One region of the Paenibacillus sp. sgz302190 genome, then DNA from elsewhere that is predicted to be linked to it. Evidence: predicted binding sites of a transcription regulator. Region 1 holds the regulator's gene; each other region holds the start of a gene.
What was found. Region 1 encodes Rex, which represses fermentation and respiration genes when NADH is low (regulators of the CRP and FNR family bind a similar motif). Its sites were predicted from a motif close to TTGTGAAATATTTCACAA; they were not measured.
Positions count from the first base shown of each region.

Region 2: the regulator Rex is predicted to act here: its motif matches at 3,470-3,487, upstream of AC6RNO_RS19530 (DUF2249 domain-containing protein).
Region 3: the regulator Rex is predicted to act here: its motif matches at 2,110-2,127, upstream of nirB (nitrite reductase large subunit NirB).
Region 4: the regulator Rex is predicted to act here: its motif matches at 1,725-1,742, upstream of AC6RNO_RS24160 (helical membrane plugin domain-containing protein).

Region 1 is NZ_JBZYAO010000005.1:241,896-246,605, reverse strand. Features, by position in the region: gene AC6RNO_RS09100 (DUF47 domain-containing protein) at 1-136, shown strand, start outside; gene AC6RNO_RS09095 (inorganic phosphate transporter) at 159-1,157, shown strand; gene AC6RNO_RS09090 (hypothetical protein) at 1,992-2,336, shown strand; gene AC6RNO_RS09085 (redox-sensing transcriptional repressor Rex) at 2,351-2,971, opposite strand; gene dinG (ATP-dependent DNA helicase DinG) at 2,968-4,710, opposite strand, start outside.
Region 2 is NZ_JBZYAO010000017.1:61,574-66,283, reverse strand. Features, by position in the region: partial or broken gene AC6RNO_RS19550 (ribulokinase) at 1-326, shown strand, start outside; gene AC6RNO_RS19545 (hypothetical protein) at 580-780, opposite strand; gene AC6RNO_RS19540 (iron-sulfur cluster assembly protein) at 1,255-1,572, opposite strand; gene AC6RNO_RS19535 (hypothetical protein) at 1,591-2,823, opposite strand; gene AC6RNO_RS19530 (DUF2249 domain-containing protein) at 2,830-3,381, opposite strand; gene AC6RNO_RS19525 (hypothetical protein) at 3,648-3,986, shown strand; gene AC6RNO_RS19520 (ATP-binding protein) at 4,106-4,710, opposite strand, start outside.
Region 3 is NZ_JBZYAO010000006.1:168,265-172,974, reverse strand. Features, by position in the region: gene nirB (nitrite reductase large subunit NirB) at 1-2,020, opposite strand, end outside; gene nikE (nickel import ATP-binding protein NikE) at 2,185-2,994, opposite strand; gene AC6RNO_RS09935 (ATP-binding cassette domain-containing protein) at 3,043-3,873, opposite strand; gene nikC (nickel ABC transporter permease subunit NikC) at 3,879-4,710, opposite strand, start outside.
Region 4 is NZ_JBZYAO010000025.1:37,249-41,958, reverse strand. Features, by position in the region: gene gdhA (NADP-specific glutamate dehydrogenase) at 124-1,485, shown strand; gene AC6RNO_RS24160 (helical membrane plugin domain-containing protein) at 1,836-2,270, shown strand; gene AC6RNO_RS24155 (NAD(P)/FAD-dependent oxidoreductase) at 2,308-3,489, shown strand; gene AC6RNO_RS24150 (diguanylate cyclase domain-containing protein) at 4,120-4,710, opposite strand, start outside.

The DNA.
Region 1 (4,710 bases):
GCAAATTTTTCTCGCCAAAAAAGATATTTATGAAGATTTCAAACTCAAAGAAGTGTATGAAAGACTGGAAGAAACAACGGACGCGTGCGAAGATGTGGCCAATATTCTGGAGAGTGTCGTTCTTCGGTACTCTTGAGGAAACGATTTAGGAGGAAAACATGTTAACCTATCTAATCGTTATCGTGGCGCTCGCACTTTTGTTTGACTTCATCAACGGATTTCACGATACGGCGAATGCAATTGCAACATCCATCTCTACAAGAGCGTTAAACCCCCGGGTCGCCGTTGTTATGGCGGCGGTACTGAACTTTGTCGGAGCGATCGTCTCTTCCGAAGTCGCCAAAACAGTCGGGGGCAAAATCGCCAACCCGGCCAAAATCGACCACGGCGTTGAAATTGTAATCGCGGCGCTTATAGCCGCCATTATCTGGAACCTTGTGACCTGGTATTTCGGCATTCCTTCCTCCTCCTCGCATACGCTGCTCGGCTCCCTGGCCGGTGCGGTAATTGCCGGAGCAGGCATGAGCTCCGTGAACTGGGGCGGTTTCACCGAAATTATCATCATCCTCATTTTATCGCCGATCATTGCTTTTGCAGCGGGCTTTGTGATCATGATCCTGATTAAGTATATCATCCTTTGGTCGGGCAACACTTCGCGTTCCAAGCTGAACCGGATGTTCCGTTCTTTGCAGGTACTGTCAGCCGCGCTGCTGTCCTACTCCCACGGCGGCAACGACGCGCAGAAGGCGATGGGCATCATCGTGTTCGGGCTTGTTGCAGCGGGTTATCAAACGGATCTGGATGTGCCTTTATGGGTAAAAATCGCCGCGGCTACAGCCATGGGCCTCGGAACGTCCATCGGCGGCTGGCGCATCATCAAAACGATCAGCCGCAAAATTATTAAAATCGAGCCGATCAACGGCTTCGCCTCCGATTTGACGTCGTCGATCATTATACAAGCATCCACTCATATGGGGATGCCTCTGTCAACGACGCACGTCATTTCATCGTCCATTATCGGAACGGGAAGCGTCCTGCGCTTCCATGAAGTCCAATGGGCAACCGTCGGCAAAATGATCATGACCTGGGTCATTACCATCCCGATCAGCATCGTCTTGTCTTACTCGATTTACTTCGTGTTGTTTAAGTTGTTTTAGATGAAAAACCCGGGCCAGTATGTGGCTCGGGTTTTTTGTTATTTTTGCAAAGCGCGGCGGGGCGCTGCAATGCGGCTATGGAGCGAGCCGCTTGTGCGTTGCATGTGGCTGTGGAGCGAGCCGCTTGTGCGTTGCATGTGGCTGTGGAGCGAGCCGCTTGTGCGTTGCATGTGGCTGTGGAGCGAGCGCTTGCACGCTGCATACGGCTGTGGAGTGAGGCGCTTGTGCGCTGCTTGCGCTCTGGAACGTGCGCTTGCACACTCCTTGCGTTGTTCTACGAGCCACTTGTAACGCTCTACCATAGCCACTCTCAGCGTTGCGTCGAATTGAATGGCTACAGCACGTTAGATGTGTGCGCAAGATCGCGTATTTGTTTTGTTTGTTGAGCTTCGCAACCAGGAGCGGTTTTAAAGCCGAACTTTCACCGGTTTCCGCTTCTTTTTGCCGTCCGCCCAAAGACGGCACTTCGCGCCAATGAAACGAATTGGCTCGACAGCCGGAAAAACCTACAAAACTCCCATGACGCCGTAGACGTTATCCCCACAGAATGAAAACAATCGTCTACTGAAACAATTTCAAGCTTTAAAAGCGTAAAAGTTGGAAACGAGTACATTATTTTCGTTAAAATAGAGGCTGCTGAGAAAACATACATTGGAGAGACGCATCATATTACGGGTAGAAAACCAGACTGTTGATAAAGTAACGGGGTAGAGGAACCAAAAGGGGCACAATCACTCTTCAGTAACCTACGGCTCTCTCCTGTACGGGTTACGGCGTTGGAACAAGCAGCCTGGCACAGAAAAAACCTGCGAAAGTCAGGCTGTTTCAGCAGAAATGGTTCATTTCGGCAAAAAGCCTGCGATTGTGCAGGAATTTTCGCTAAAAACGCTTCTCAGCCCATGTTCGCGGCGAAAAGCCTGCACATTTGCAGGAATTTTTCGTATCCAGCGCATCAGCGAGCAAAAAACTGTACTTTTGCAGGTTTTCTCCACGTTGCTAAGCAAATGTACTGCCTGCTGCCATGCGAGTTTTTCGCCGATCCAGCTTCCGGAGGCTTCTGCAGGGTTTTGTTTCTCTTCTGCAGGTTTCTGCGGGTTTCTGCGGGTTTCTGCAGGTTTCTGCGGGTTTCTGCAGGTTTCTGCAGCTTTCCCCTGCGTCCTGCTGCAAATTTCCGCATAGCGCGAGCCCTTGGCCTAGTCCAAATAATAGGCCAGACTCTGCAGCTCGGTCGTGAAATCGGCATGGTGCACGCGGATTTCGGGCGGCACCTTAATGATGACCGGCGCAAAATTAAGAATCGCTTCAATGCCGGCTTCGACGAATTGATTCGCCACATTTTGCGCTTCCGCTGCCGGTACCGTAATGATGCCGATTCTGACGCCAAGCCGCGATATCGCTTCTTTCAGCTCGTGCGTCGGCTGCACGATCAAATTATTGATCGTCTCGCCCGTTTTCTCGGGCATCGCGTCGAATACGGCGACAATTTTCATATCGTTGCGCAAATATGTGTTGTAGTTGCACAGTGCCCGCCCCAGGTTGCCCGCCCCGACCAGAGCGACCCGGATATGGCGGTCCAGCTTCAAGATCTGCCTGATCTTCTCGATGAGATAGCCGACGTCGTAGCCGATCCCTTTTTTGCCGAATTCCCCGAAATAGGCCAAATCTTTGCGGATTTGCGCGGGGTTCAAATCGAGCTTTTGCCCCAGATCCTGCGACGAGACCGTCATAATATTTTTCATCGCCAGCTCGTTCAAAAACCGCAAATAAATCGGCAGCCGGCGGACTACAGCTTCGGATATTTTTTGTGTCTTCACCGCTGCGCCTCCCCCATCCATTCCTCAATTCTTGGAATCATTTGTTCCGTCGTCATATGTTCAATCTTCGGACCGGGCAGCGAATAAAGAAAATATTTGCCGTACTGCGTATCGATAACGCGGGTATCGTAAATAATAACGATTCCTTTATCCGTAGCCCGCCGCACGAGCCGCCCGAATCCTTGTTTGAAACGAATGACCGCCTGCGGCACGGAAAATTTCATAAACGGATTTTCGTTCCGCTTTTTAATATTTTCACATTTGGCTTCAATGAGCGGGTGATTCGGAGGCTGAAACGGAAGCCGAATAATAGCCAAGCAGGACAACGCATCGCCCGGGATGTCCACGCCTTCCCAGAACGAGCTTGTACCCAGCAGCACGCAGGAATGGTGGTCCTGGAACATGCGGGTCAGCTTGCTGCGGTTGCCGCTGTCTACGCCCTGTCCAAGCACGGTAATCCCATGCGGCTTTAACCGCTCCTTCATGCCGGCATGAATCTGCTTTAACATCCGGTTGGATGTAAACAGCACGAGCATTCGGCCGTTGGTAACCAAAGCGACATTGCTTAAAGAATCGATAAGTGCTTGTATGAAAACGGCGTCCCCGGAAGGGCCTTTAATCGTCGGAAAATCTCTGGGAATACAGACCAGCGCCTGCTCCCTGTAATTGAACGGGGACGGAAGCTGCACCGTTTTGAGCTTGCCGGCCTCTTCGCCGGCGGGAATTTGCAAACCGAGCTGATCGGCCGAGTATTGGAACGATTTGTTCACGGATAACGTAGCCGAAGTCAAAATGATGCTGTCTTTATTTTTGAAAAAATGCTCCTGAAGCAGCGGACTCACATCCGTCGGCACACTGATCAGCTGCAGCGACTTGCTCTTGGAATACGTGCCGGCTTCCATCCAGTATACGTAACCTTGATCCTCCATTTTCATGAAAAAATGAAGCGCATCCCGGTGCCCGTAAAGCTCCTTCAAAGTTCCGTTCAAATCCGTCACGATGCTCTGGACTTCCAGAACTTCCTGCATCTCTTTGATCTCGCTCAGCATTTTGTCGAGCGTGCGGAGCGTATCGTTCATGCTCAAATAAATGTTGTCCTCCATCATCGTCAGCTCGCTCCAATGCGCCGGCAGCGCCTCGGGCTTCATGCGCAGCACGTATTGCGAGTTCTCCGATTGCGACGGGTCGCTTTTTGCCGTAAGCAGCTCGTACAACCCTTCGCTCAAACGCTCCCAGTCTTCCTTGATCTGCACGATTTTCGGGTACAAACCGTCTATCGCTGCGCTCCAGGCCAAAGCTCTCTCCTGCTCTTCCGCCGCCTTCTGAAGACGAAAGCGGAGCATAGGCAGCTGCCCGCTGCGGTTGTCTTTATACAACCACTGCAAAGAATGGTAAAACGCGCCCGAGTGCAGCTCGATCCCCAGATGCTTGCTGGCCACTTCTTCAAAGTGGTGTGCTTCGTCGATGACCAGATGCTTGTAGCCGGGTAGCAGGCGGTTCTCGGCCTTCATATCGGTAAACAACAGCGAATGGTTCGTTATGATGACATCTGACGTGTTCGCATCGTGGCGGGCGCGGTGGTAGAAACATTTTTTGAACCAGGGACACATCCGGTTCAGGCAGGAATCGGTATCGCTGGCCACCGAATGCCAGAACTGCGCGCCTTTATTGCCGAAATTCAGCTCCTCTTCGTCCCCGTGTTTCGTTTCGCTGAGCCATACGACCATTTGAGCCGCTGT
Region 2 (4,710 bases), on a different contig from region 1:
TGATCGGGATCGGCGTTGATTTTACGGCGTGCACGATGCTTCCCGTCGATGAGGCCGGCGTGCCGCTGTGCATGAAGGAAGCATACCGCGATGAACCGCATGCGTATGTCAAGCTGTGGAAGCACCATGCCGCATAGGGAGAGGCGAACCGCATCAATGAGACGGCGGAGGCGATGGGTTTGTCTTTCCTGGGACGGTACGGGGGGAAGACGTCGTCGGAGTGGATGGTTGCCAAAGCGTGGCAAACCTTGAACGAAGCCCCGCATATCTACGATGCGGCGCATCAATTTATAGAAGCGGCGGACTGGGTCGTGTACCAAATGAGTCCCGGCACTCCGTGATGGTTGTGGAGGGGAAGTCTTTGACATGGGCGAAATTTGCCTGCTGCGAAGACAGCGCAGCCGTTCGCTAACCGGGGTGGCGCCCGCAAAACCTGCGAAAGTCAGGCTGTTGAAAAATCCCCGCGGTCAGCGGCGATAACTACAATCTGCCTGGCAGCACGAAGAAAACCTGCAAAAATACATGAATTTGCGTTCTTGATCGCTGGCCACTAACAATTCCTGCAATTGTGCAGGCTTTTCAGCGGGGACATGGGCTCAGGTTCAATTTCAGCGAAAATTCCTGCACTTTTGCAGGTTTTTCGCCAAAATAAGCAAATTCCAAAGAAAAAACCTGCACTTTCGCAGGCATTTTCCTATCAAGATGTCTCCTGCCCATTTTGTTCAGTTCAGTGACCTCACAAGGAGAGGTGCGCGCCCAGAAAAAGCGGTTGTTCCTCAAATTAGGGCCTCACTGTTTCCATTAGCCCAAACTGAGTATCGCGATTTTCTCGGGCAGCCTGGAAAGTGCAGGTTCTCCGCGCTGCCAAGTAGATGTACCGGTTCTCTGTGCTGCCAATCAGATGTACCGGTTCTCCGCGCTGCCAATCAGATGTACCGGTTCTCCGCGCTGCCAATCAGATGTACCGGTTCTCCGCGCTGCCAATCAGATGTACCGGTTCTCTTCGCGCCACCAAGTAGATGTGCCGGCTCTAGTAGGCGGGTTTTGCATCAGCTCTTACAGCTTTTCTGCGCGCGCTGAGCAAGTTGGAAAAAGTGTTATCCGCGGAGGGAGAACGAGGGCGGCGTGCTGCTTTCGCATCGTTCGGAGCGAGAAACTAAAGCCGGGAACCCTTGGGGAGGGGAATCCCGGCTTTTTGTTTCGCGGCCCGTTCTTTCAGCGCGGTTCCGGTGCAACCGAAATGAACTTCCTCCGCTACCGGGCCGGTTTGCCATATCCAAGCTGTGCTTTGGCTGAGTCCGACATCATGTTCGGCGTCCAGGGCGGTTCCCATACGACTTGGACTTTGACGGATTTGAAGCCCAGCTGGCCTTGGAGGACGTACTTGGCGCCCCCGGCAATCGTATCGTGCAGCGGGCAGCCCGGCGTAGTAAGCGTCATGCGGACAACAAGCTCATCCTCTTTCCAATCTATCCCATATATAAGCCCGAGATCGACAATATTGACCCCCAACTCCGGATCGTTCACCTGCCGCAGCAGACCGAGAATGCGTTCTTCCGATCTTTCGTCCATATGCCATTGCTCCTTTCGTCAACGGGTAAACACAAGCGAGATGAAAGAAATATATCCGAGTGAAACGACGGAAAATACGACTCCGCCGACGACTGCCAAAGTCTGTACGCCTAACATCAAACCGGAAAACAGAAGCAGCAGAGAGCAAGCAAGGGCGGTTAGGCCAGTTTGAACTCTTTTTTCTCCCAGCAGTTCCGCCAATGTCGGTATGCCGGGTTTTCCCGCTTGCGGGCCATATTTGTGCGTCCACCATAAAAATGGCACAATTTTGGATAAATAACACAAAATCGTAAAGCCAACCCAACCCGCCAAATAGATCCAGCCGGCAAGCGTGACAAATTCGGCCGTCAATGCACGATGTGTGTTCCACGCTAAATACACCAGCATCACAGCGGCAGCGCCGGCAAGAACGCGGCTGCTCCAAACGGACCATGCGATCCCCGCACCCGGATGCCGCTTATGGCGGTATTTGCGGATCTGGGCAAGATGCCAATTATACGCGGCAAGGGCTAGCGTTATACATAGGAATGCGGTCCATTTTGCCCAAAAACCCCATTCAAACAGGAAGGCAGCTGCACCCGTTAAAACGCCGAGATTCCACAAACAAAGCGTAACACTCCGCGATCTTGTCGGAAATCCATGCGCCAAATAGAACATGGGCGCCATTTTGTAGCTGAATCCGGTAATGAGCATCCCGAACCAACCTACGGCCCCGAGCCAAATATGCGCGCCGAATAATCGTTCATGCAGCATGTTCCACTCACCCAGCGCAAAATTCAGCCCCATAGCCATGCCGGAAATCCCTGTCAAAACCAGATACAAAACGGAGCAGGCCGTGCTGACAGTAATAGCGTCCCACTGTGCGGCGCGGAATAAGGTGACGGCCATGTTCCAGGCGAACAGGAAAATACCGATCAGCGCAATCGTTGCAAAGCCCGCGATCCAGGCAACTTTCCCTTCCGCAAAACCGTACAGCAATCCGGCTGTGCCGACCGTAAAAAACGCGTAATGAACGTAAGCAAGCTTTTCACTGTAAACGTTCGACTGCAAAATAACATGAATGAGCTGGTATACGGCTCCCATCGCAATCATTGTGGCCCATCCCAATATGAGCAAATGAATGTGAAACCAGCCGGACGGACCGCGCATATAGCCGTTCATCCAATCGGCCAGCGCGGCCAGCGAAGATAGATGAAACAGCACAAACCCGGTGATTCCCGTTACAATGAACAAAAAGGGGAGTCGGAACATCGGCGTTCACCTCTTCACCTTTTGTATGGCAACACGGGCGGAGCCGTCCGGCTGCTCTTCGATCTTATACACATAGCCAAGAGCATTCAATTCCTCGATGAGAAAAGCGGGCACCCGATCATTGTGAATGATCACTTCGTCGCCAAGTCCGCACGCTTCCAGTGCGCTTAATGTGCGAATCATCGGCTGCGGCGGTTCAAGCCCACGGTTGTCGAGTTCTATCGTCCTTTTATCGGCTGCCGCTGTTTCTTTGCACTCCGGGGCTTCTTCCGCCATTTTTGCCGTCCAATCCTCCGGGGAATCCAGCCATTTCTTGTTTTTCTTATTTACAAAAGTGACCTTCCAGTGCTGCAAGTCGATTTGCTCTGTTTTGTGGGCATACCCTTTCAGTTTCATAATCCCCAGCAAGGGAGTCGGCTTTATTGTGGCGTGCAAAACAAAGATATCGTCGATTTCTAATGAACGGACCTGATCCATAATCATTTGAAAAGGCTCCATTTTTTGCTGCAAATAAGGTCTTACATCCAATTCGAAAGTTCGCGAAGCTGCAGGTTTCATTTTGGATCACCTCCCCGTACCGAATATCGTTTATTTCGCCGGCAAGTTTTGATTACAGGTACAGTATAAAGGAGCGATGCGAGCGGCTTTGTGATTGGAATCACAATCAAGCAAAACGATATTCGGACATCGTGATATTGATCACAGATGGAATGTATCCGGTCCCGTACAATCGATGTAAAAGAACGTCGGGAGTGAGAGCCGAATCCGCTGCCCGGGATATCGGGAGAGCGGCTCTTGCTGCCGATCCAAGGAGGTACTGCACCATGAAGTCGGAGTTTGTTTTGGATATATGTTTTATTCGTGAAAGAAGTTTGGAGGATCGGTTCATCCAATCGGTAGAATTGCTGCTGGAGAGCCTTTTTGCCGGCAAAGCGCGCTGGAATGCGGCTGAAAAGCAGGAAGAAGGGCTGGACATTGTCATCGCCGAAGTTGCAGGGCACGGAGATTGGGAGGAAGAGGAGGACATGATCCGATATTTGAAAGAGCATGCGCCTTCCCATTTTTGGGAGTGGCTGCAAGGATACCGGCTGGAGATCGATGTGAAGCAGAAGGCGGAATGCAGCCATTGCGGCAAACATGCATCCGCGGCAGGAGCTTCATGATCGGGCGGCGAGTGCTGTCATCAAAATGCGTTTGAAGCCGGAACATGCAAAGAAAGCGCCGGGTTAGGGGGACTGAGCTAAGACTGAGCTCCCTAACCCGGCGCTCTTTTTGCGCTGTCTTAAAAACGCGGCGATTGCGGCCAATGCGGCGGCTTGTCTCGATCGGGAATGACAAACGAAATCGTCGTTCCCACGTCCGGCTGGCTCCGAATCGTCAAGCCCCGGCCGTACCGCTGCGTCAATCGGCGGTTCGTATTCAGCAGACCTATGCCTCTTTCGTTCTTTCCGGCCTGGTCAAGCAGCTGGCGGACTTTTTGTTCGTCCATGCCTTTGCCGTCATCCTTGATCTCAAAAAGAGTAGCGCGGTCCAGGCGGGCAATCCGGATATACACCGTGCCGCCTCTGGCTCTGCTGAGCAGGCCGTGCTGGACCGCATTTTCGACCAATGGCTGCAGAGTGAGCGGCGGAAGAAGCAGATCGATGTCAGGTTCGATATCCCACTGGACGGACAGCCGCTCCTCAAAGCGTTCCTGCTCGATAAACAGATAGGCCCGCACCAACTCCAGTTCATGGGCGAGCTCAACCAGCTGCTCCGAATTCAAAAAGTCGATGCTGATTCGCAAATACGATGTAAAAGCTTCTGTGAGGCTGCGCATTTTGTCCGTGCTGATCTCGCTTAACGCCATAATGGCATTGAGCGTATTGAACAGAAAATGGGGATGAA
Region 3 (4,710 bases), on a different contig from region 1:
ATTTGGCCGGCATCCACAGCCGCTCGAATTTTTTCTCCAGCAAAATCCCCATGCCGAGGGAATCCTGGGTGCCAAAGCGGCAAAACGTCGAGCCTACGCATGTTTTTACGGTTCGAATCGACTTGGCGTAAGCGTACCCGGACGGCATATCCAGCTCTCCCCATACGAGCGGGAGATCCTCTTTCTTCACGCCCAGCAGATCGAGGCGCTGGCCGCCGGTCACCTTGACCATTTTCACGGCATATTTGTCCGCGACTTCAGCTATTTTGCGCAGCTGGTCCGGCGTCGTGACGCCCCCATACATTCTGGGGACAACGGAGTAGGTGCCGTCTTTCTGAATATTGGCATGCAGTCTTTCGTTCACGAATCGCGAATCCCGCTCGTCCTCAAAAGCTTCGGGCCATATCATGCCGATGTAATAGTTGATCGCAGGGCGGCATTTCGGGCATCCTTCCGGATTGCTCCAGTCCAGTACGCTCATCACTTCTCTGACGTGGGTCAGCCCTTTATCCCTGATCGCCGCGACCACCTCGTCACGGGTATGGGACGTGCAAGGACATATCGTTTCCTTGGCGGTGCTGCCTTCATAGCGATCCCCCAGTGTCAGAGCGAGGATGTTTTCCACCATCGGCTTGCAGCCCCCGCAGGACCGGCTGGCTCCGGTGCACGCCTTGATTTCGTCCACCGTGTTTAGCCCTTGTTCCACGATAGCCTGCACGATCATGCCTTTGGTAACCCCGTTGCACCCGCATACGATCTCGTCCGCGGGCATCGCGGCAGCGAAAGCAAGCGGGTCCGCTGCGGCGGCAGCCGGCGCGCCCAGCAATAGCGCATGAATGTCCTGTGTCATGGGCTCCCGGTCTTTTACCCATTTCAACAGCTGAGCGGACAGGCTCACATCGCCGAACAATACGCCGCCAACGATCCGGTTGTCCCGAAGCAGCACTTTCTTGTACGTTTTCTTCCAATGATCCTGCGAACGGATGATGCCCAGTCCGGGACCGTCTTGAAATTCCCCGGCGGAAAATACGTCCACTCCGGAAATTTTCAGCTTGGTCGATACGGTCGATCCGTTGTAAGGCTCTACCGCTACCCCGCACAAATGTTTTGCCAGAACAGCACCCTGCTCAAACAACGGCGCCACCAGACCGTAGCAGATGCCGCGATGCTCGTTGCATTCGCCGACGGCGTACACATCCGCGACACTAGTCCGCATGTAATCGTCGACCACAATGCCCCGTCCAACCTGGATGCCGCCATTACGGGCCAGCACCGTATTGGGCACGATTCCCGCGGCCATGACCAAGAATTCGGCTTCCAGTATCGAGCCGTCGTCGAACATAAGCCCCTCTATGCGGGCGTCGCCCAAAATCTCCGCGGTCTTTTTCTTCATCATAAAATGAAGCCCTTGCTCTTCGAGCTCCGCTTTGAGCATAGCCGCCGCCGCGGCATCCAGCTGTCTCTCCATCAAATCCTCGAACAAATGAACGACCGTCACGTGCATGCCCAGTTTAAGCAGCCCTTTGGCCGCTTCGAGACCGAGCAGACCGCCGCCGATGACCGCCGCCTTTTTGAACATTTGCGCCGCTTCCATCATCCTGTTGCAATCCTGGACGTCGCGGAAACCGACAATCCCTTGCTTTTCAATGCCAGGCAGCGGGAGCATCACCGGATTCGATCCGGTAGCCAGGATGAGCTTGTCGTAGGGCTTAATATGCCCGTCGCTCGTATAGAGATATTTGGCCGACGTATTGATTCCCGTCACCTCAACTCCCGTGTACAGTTGAATATGGTTTTGTTCATACCACTCGTAATCGTTAAGAATCATGTCGTCGAATGTTTTGCTTCCCTCCAGCAGGTAAGAAAGCTGTATCCGGTTATAATTGGGGTGCGGTTCCTTGCCAATGACCGTGATGTCATACATGTCCGGCGCTAATTTGACGATTTGCTCAATCGTGTTAATGCCTGCCATCCCGTTTCCTACAAGCACCAGTTTCAGCCGATTTGTTACACCGTCCATCGTATCTGCCTCCTCGCGATTTACTCCCTTTCTGTTCAAAACATAGCCGTTTCTATGGACCAATCATAGAACACCGGACGGCCGGAGCGATGTGAAATTAATCACATACATCGGAAAAACAACAAAAAGCCCTGACAAATCAAGGCTTTAATTGTCCGGGCTTCTCAAATTTTGGAGAGCGATCGATAACGCGGGTGCTCGGAAAGAACCGACTGAAACAATTGCGTCACGCCGGGGTGCGGCGACTGCAAGAGCTGCGCTTTATCCTCGCTGTGTTCAACAAGCGCCCCTTTATCCATAACGGCAATGGCATCGGAAATGAAGAACGCGGCTTTAACGTCATGCGTGATAAATAGATAAGAAAGGCCGAACGTCGACTTTAAATCGCTCAAAAGTGCCAGTATGTGCGATTGAGTCACCTTATCCAAGCTGCTTATCGCTTCGTCAAATACAATCAGCTTCGGTTTTAAGGCAATCGCTCTGGCAATATTGATTCTCTGCAGTTGGCCTCCGCTAAATTGATGAGGGCATTTCTGCATATCGTTCGGGCTTAGCCCGACTCTTTCGAGCAATTCTCCAATGGTTCGTTTGTACTCCTTTGGCGATAAGGCTTCATAATTATCAAGCGGTTCGCCGATAATTTGTTCCGCAGTCATCCGCGGATTTACGGAAGAATAGCAGTCTTGAAACACCGCTTGAAGATCACGGCGAAGCCGTCTGCGGGTAGCTGCGTCCGTGTTATAGAGATCGATTCCTTGAAACAGAACCTGCCCCTTCTGCGGCTTTTCCAGCCCCAGAATCACTTTGCCCAGCGTACTTTTCCCCGCCCCGCTCGTTCCAAGAAGCCCCAGACAATTCCCTTCTTCGATAGCAAGGGAGATGCCGGAAAGAACCGGCGCCTGCCGCTTGCTCCACCGGAACAGCTTGGATTCGGCATAAGTATGAGTAATGTCCTTCACTTGCAGCAAACTCACTTCGTCACCCCTTCCCTTTCAAATGACCTTAAGTCCCCGCTTCCGCATTCATGACAAGACAAACTCCTTGTTATTCTCGTTGATTGGCAGCGTCAGTCTGGCATCAAGCAGCAGTTTCGTATAATCATTCTTCGGGTGATCGAACAGTTCGAACACGTCCGCCTTTTCTACGATCCGTCCTTGCCGCATAACGGCTACCTCGTCGGCCATTTCCGATATAACCCCCAGATCGTGGGAGATCAAAAGAATGGCCGTGCCGTATTCCGCGCGGATGCGATCCAATTGGCGCAGCACCTGCATTTGATTGACTGTATCCAGCGCAGTAGTCGGCTCGTCGGCTATAAGCACGGATGGCCGCAAGCACATCGCGACGGCAATCATAACACGCTGCAGCATGCCTCCGCTCAATTGAAAGGGATACCGCCTCATAAGCAGGGCAGGGTCCGGCAAATTCACGTCCTGCAAGGAGGAGACAGCCAGATCGAACGCTTGCTTTTTGCTGAAATCGGTGTGGGTGCGGATCGTTTGCACAAATTGGTCGCCGATCGTAAACACGGGTGAAAAGGCGCTCATCGGATTCTGCATAATAAGAGCAATCTCGCTCCCGCGGATACGCCGCATCTCTTCCTCTTTGAGCCCGTTCAACTCACGGCCGTTTAATTGAATACTGCCTTCCACAATCGTTGTTTTCCGGTCCAGCAGCTGCAAAACAGACAAACTGGTAAGCGATTTGCCGCTTCCGCTTTCTCCGACAAGCCCGAGGACGCGGCCCGGCCGCAGCTCGAATTCAATGTTGCGGACAAGGGGAAGCGTCCCTTGCGCCGTCGCAATTTTTACATGCAGGCCGCTTACCTGCAATACATGGTCCGATGCTTTCAATGATCTCATTCCTTTTCAAAACGTCGCTTGACACCAAACCGATCCGACAGAGCTTCGCCCAACAAATTGAACGAAACGACGACAAGCAGAATCATGATCCCCGGGTACAGCATTAATTCCGGATTGCTGCGTATAAACGATTTTCCTTCATGAATCATCGCTCCCCACTCCGGTGCAGGCGGCTGAATGCCAAGCCCCAGGAAGGAGAGTGCCGAAATATCCATGATCGCCCACCCCATTTCGAGCGTTCCCACAACGACAATTGGGGGAAGTATGTTGGGGATAATGTGCCGTCTTATAATTTTCCATTGCGAGGACCCGCTTATTTGGGCCGCAGTGATGAAATTCCGCTCCTTCAAGCTGAGCACCATGCCCCGGAACATTCGCGCGTAATACACCCACTGCACCAGCATCATCGCCAAAACGACCTGCGGAAGCCCGGGCCCGAAAATTCCGACCAGCCCCAGAATGAGCACGAGATTCGGAAACGCCATCACCCCTTCGCAGAACCGCATCAGCACATAATCGACCAAACCGCCTTTATAGCCGGCGATCGCTCCGATGAACAGGCCGATTCCCAGCGATGCGATAAAGATCAATGACGCAAAGCCCAGCGAGATGCGGGCGCCGTATAGAAGGCGAGACAGAATGCAGCGGCCCAATTGGTCAGTGCCCAAGGGATAGTCAAGCGAAGGCGGCTTGAGCTTGAGCGCCAAATTGACCTGAACCGGATCATGCGGAGAGATCCATGGAGCCAGAATGGTAACAATAGCGAGAACAAGCAAGAGACCCAGGCATACCAGAGCGGTCTTCTGATTTCTAAGGCCGTTGCGTATA
Region 4 (4,710 bases), on a different contig from region 1:
TAAATAATTATTGAAGCTTTTGGCGGATTATGTAAAAATAAATAAGGTGAATATCCTCTTTTTGGATGGATGCAGAACAATAACGAATGAAGGCGGTAGAACACATTGAGTAATCTTCAAACTATGGTCAACGAAGAAGTAAGCGCAAAAAATTATGTGCAGGAAGTGTACGAATCCGTTGTGAAACGCAATCCTCACGAAAGTGAGTTTCATCAAGCGGTAAAGGAAATTCTCGAGTCGTTAGTCCCTGTCATTGCCAAACATCCGAAGTATAGACAAAACGGCATTCTGGAACGGATCGTCGAACCGGAACGGTTGGTTTCCTTCAGAGTGCCTTGGGTAGACGACCAGGGTACGGTCAGAGTGAATCGCGGATTCCGCGTACAATTTAACAGCGCTATCGGCCCGTTCAAAGGCGGACTGCGGTTCCATCCTTCCGTGAATGCCAGCATTATCAAATTTCTCGGATTCGAGCAAATCTTCAAGAACTCTCTTACAGGCCAGCCGATCGGCGGCGGCAAGGGCGGATCCGACTTTGATCCGAAAGGGAAATCCGAAGGGGAAATCATGCGGTTTACCCAAAGCTTTATGACCGAATTGTACAAATATATCGGCCCCGACACAGATGTGCCTGCCGGAGATATCGGCGTAGGAGCCAGAGAAGTCGGATACATGTTCGGCCAGTACAAACGAATCCGCGGCAACTATGAAGCCGGCGTATTGACCGGTAAAGGCATCGTTTACGGCGGCAGCCTTGCTCGCACGGAAGCTACAGGTTACGGAGCCGTTTATTTCGTCAATGAAATGCTGAAATCTAAAGGATTGAGCTTCGAAGGCAGCACCGTTGTCGTATCCGGCTCAGGAAACGTGGCTATTTACGCGATGCAAAAGGCTGCCGAACTGGGAGCGAAAGTCGTAGCTTGCAGCGATTCCAACGGCTATATTTATGATAAAGACGGGATTCAGCTTGAGACGGTTCGGAGACTGAAGGAAGTCGAGAGAGTGCGCATCAGCGAGTACGTCAAAGAGCACCCGAACGCGATTTATGTAGAAGGCTGCCGCAACATTTGGACGATCCCGTGCGATATCGCGCTTCCGTGCGCCACGCAAAATGAAATTGACGAAACGTCGGCAGCTTTGCTGGTGAATGGCGGCGTTAAAGCGGTCGGAGAAGGCGCCAACATGCCTTCCACCTTGGAAGCTATCGACGTCTTCTTGAAGGCGAACGTGCTGTTCGGTCCCGCCAAAGCCGCAAATGCGGGAGGCGTAGCGGTGTCTGCGCTGGAAATGTCGCAAAATAGCATGAGGTACTCGTGGAGATTCCATGAAGTTGACGACAAGCTCCATGATATTATGAAAAATATTTATCGAAATGCCGTCAACGCTGCAGAGGAATACGGCCACCCGGGCAATCTCGTAGTAGGCGCCAACATTGCCGGATTTATCAAGGTTGCGGACGCCATGCTCGCGCATGGAATCATTTAATCGCATTTATACAATTTGCGGAAATCCCCTCCATGATCTTTTTCAGGAGGGGATTTTTCACGTTCGCGGCCGCGCTAATTCGACAAGAAAAAAAATTTATTTTAATTCTAGGCGCAAAAGGTGTAAAATAAACAGAGATGGTTGAAAGACGATTACACCATGTTCGTTGTCGCTTCATTTATTCACCGAGAATAAGCTGTGATGCCCTTCAAAAAAGAACGGCATTCTTGCCGTCTCATATGTGAAAAATGTTACAATCCTCTGGACATGCGGCTTTCGTTGAGTGGTTGGTTAACACAATCGAAACAGCAACCTACATTTTAATTTTACGCAAAGGAGGACGTTTTCTTATGTCACAAACAGCTCAACAAGAGGTAGCTGTAAGCCTCGCGGAAGAAAAAAAATCGCTCGACGTACTGGATCAGTTATTGAAGCCGGAGGTTCAGCAATCTTTGACCGTATTGGTGGAAAACCTGCCTAAATTGGCCGAAATGGTAACGCTGATGACCAAAGCTTACGATTTTGCCCAAAATATCGCGACGGATAAAGTGCTGATCAACGATTTTGCGCAAGGAATCGGCGAATTCGTCAAACCGGTACAAGAGAAAGCCAAAGATATCGCGCAAGCGGCTATCGAAGCCGGCGAACGCTCGAAAGCCGAAGCAAGCTCCACCGTCGGCCTGTTCGCTATTCTCAAAATGATGAAAGATCCCGAAGTGCAAAAAACGCTTCGTTTTGCTCAAGCTTTCCTGAACGTGCTGGCTGAGCGCAAAACCGCAAACTGATACCAACGGATTCGTTGACAAATAATGGAGGATGGACATGTCGAAACAAGTTTTGATTCTGGGCGCCGGTTATGGCGGAGTTCTTACGGCTTTAACGGCACGCAAATATTTGTCGGCAGCGGAAGCGAACATTACGATTGTTAACCGTTTTCCGACTCACCAAATTATTACCGAACTGCATCGTCTTGCAGGAGGCACAATTGAAGAGCAAGCGGTTGCGCTTCCTCTCAGCAAGCTGCTAGGCGACAAAAATATAAACATTGTTGTTGATGGAGTTAAAGAAATCAAGCCGAACGACAAGCGTGTCGTTCTCGAAAGCGGCGCCGTACACAGCTACGATGCGCTTATCGTCTCGCTCGGCAGCGAAACGAACTACTTCGGCATTCCGGGACTGGAAGAAAACAGCCTCGTCCTGAAATCGGCCGCCGACGCCAAACGCATTCGCGAGCATGTCGAAGCCCGTCTGGACGCTTACAAAAAATCCGGCAATAAAGCCGATGCGACGATCGTTGTCGGCGGCGGCGGCTTGACCGGCGTCGAGCTTGTCGGCGAATTCGCCGACAAACTTCCTGAAGTTTGCCGCAGCAAAGGCATCGACTTTAACGACATTGCGCTGTACTGCGTAGAAGCCGGTCCTTCCATTCTGCCGATATTCCCGAAAGTGCTGATCGAGCGCGCGGTAACGAGCCTCGAGAAACGCGGCGTGAACTTCATCACAGGCGTTGCCATTACGGAAGCGACAAAAACGGCGGTATCGCTGAAAGACGGCCGCACGATCGAGTCCAGCACGATTATTTGGACAGGCGGCGTAAAAGGCAATCCGGTTGTCGGCAGCAGCGGCCTTGCCGAAGACCGCGGCCGCGCGACGGTTACACCGACGCTGCAATCGACTTCGCATTCGGATGTATTCCTCGCAGGCGACTGCGCGGTTGTATTCCCTGAAGGCGGCGACCGTCCTTATCCGCCGACAGCGCAGCTTGCTTGGCAGATGGGTGAAACCGTCGGCTACAACCTGTCCGTCCTGTTCAAGGGCGGCGTTATGGACAAATTCGTGCCGGTATTCTCCGGAACGCTGGGCAGCCTTGGCCGCAAAGACGGCATCGGCACAATCGGCGGCAACGCCACGCAGCTCAAAGGCTTGCCGGCCACACTGATGAAGGAAGCGAGCAACATCCGCTACCTGTCCCACATCCACGGCCTGTTCGCACTCGCTTACTAATTGGCACCCACCGCGGCCGCGCGGGGTAAGGGCGCTGGCGAAGGACCCGTGGACGGTGGTGCTGGCGCTGGCATCAACCTTACTGGCGCCAGGCACCAGTGCAAAAAACCTGCAAAAGTGCATCTTTTTGCCCGTTGATGCCCCTTTCCTTCAAAAATTCTTGCAAATGTGCAGGCTTTCCCGCTAAAATTCGGGCTCAGGCCCGTCATGAGCGGAAATTCCTGTACTTTTGCAGGCTTTGCCTCCATTCCGGCTTCGGCCTCTGTAAAAGCCTGCACTTTTGCAGGCTTTTGCTCTCGCTGCCAAGCCGGGCACCACAAAAACGCCGGAGACGTCATCGTCTCCGGCGTTTTTGCATTCGTTTCGGCGGCATCGCGCTCGTGCCCGCGCTCACAGGCGCGGGCGTTAGTGCGCACTTGGAGCTGCCGGGCACCTGCGTACTGGCGAGGACACCGATGGTGGGCGACACGGGCACCAGTTCGACGGCGCCGCACCTGCGGTGCGCCGGCACTCGTGCCGCGCCCTCGCCTGCGCCCACACCCGCACCTGCCCCCGCGCTCTAGCTCACGCCGCACCTACACTCGCACCGCGCCCTTACTCACACACGCACCCGCCTCTGCGCCCACCACCCTACACGTCGTACTCAAGCCTTCGTCTCGCCTGTACGATAAAATCAAGCGGCGTTGGAATTTCCTCCGGAGTGTATTCTACAGCCCCGATCTTCAGGTTCAGTTCGACCTTGTATTTGTCGGCAAAATCAACGTTATTAAACGTTGTTACATTTTGCTTCAACCGGTCGATGACGACCGACGCTCCTTCCCGGTCCGTGAAGAGCAGCATGCCCCAGGTCGGGTTCTCCTTGTCGAACAAGTATAAGGAGTCGTTCGTGCGGATGCTCGTCTGGCTCAGCCTAGATACGTCCCGGATCGCCTCCGTCATCTGCTCTTCGCTGATCAGTCGCCGCAATTCGTCCCAGTACTTCACGTTGATGACGAGCAGCGTCAGCGGGATTTTGTAGCGGACCGACAGCGCCATGAAAATAGCGGCGTCATTTTGAAACGAGCGGCTGTTTTTCAAATTTGTGTTTTCATCCATGGTTGCGAGCCGCCCGTTCGTTTTTTGCAGCTGATCGTTTTCGCTTTGCAGCTGCTTGTTCGCCAGTGTCAGCATCCACGTCACGATGGTGAACGCCGGAGTGATGACGAGCCAAAAATAGCTCTG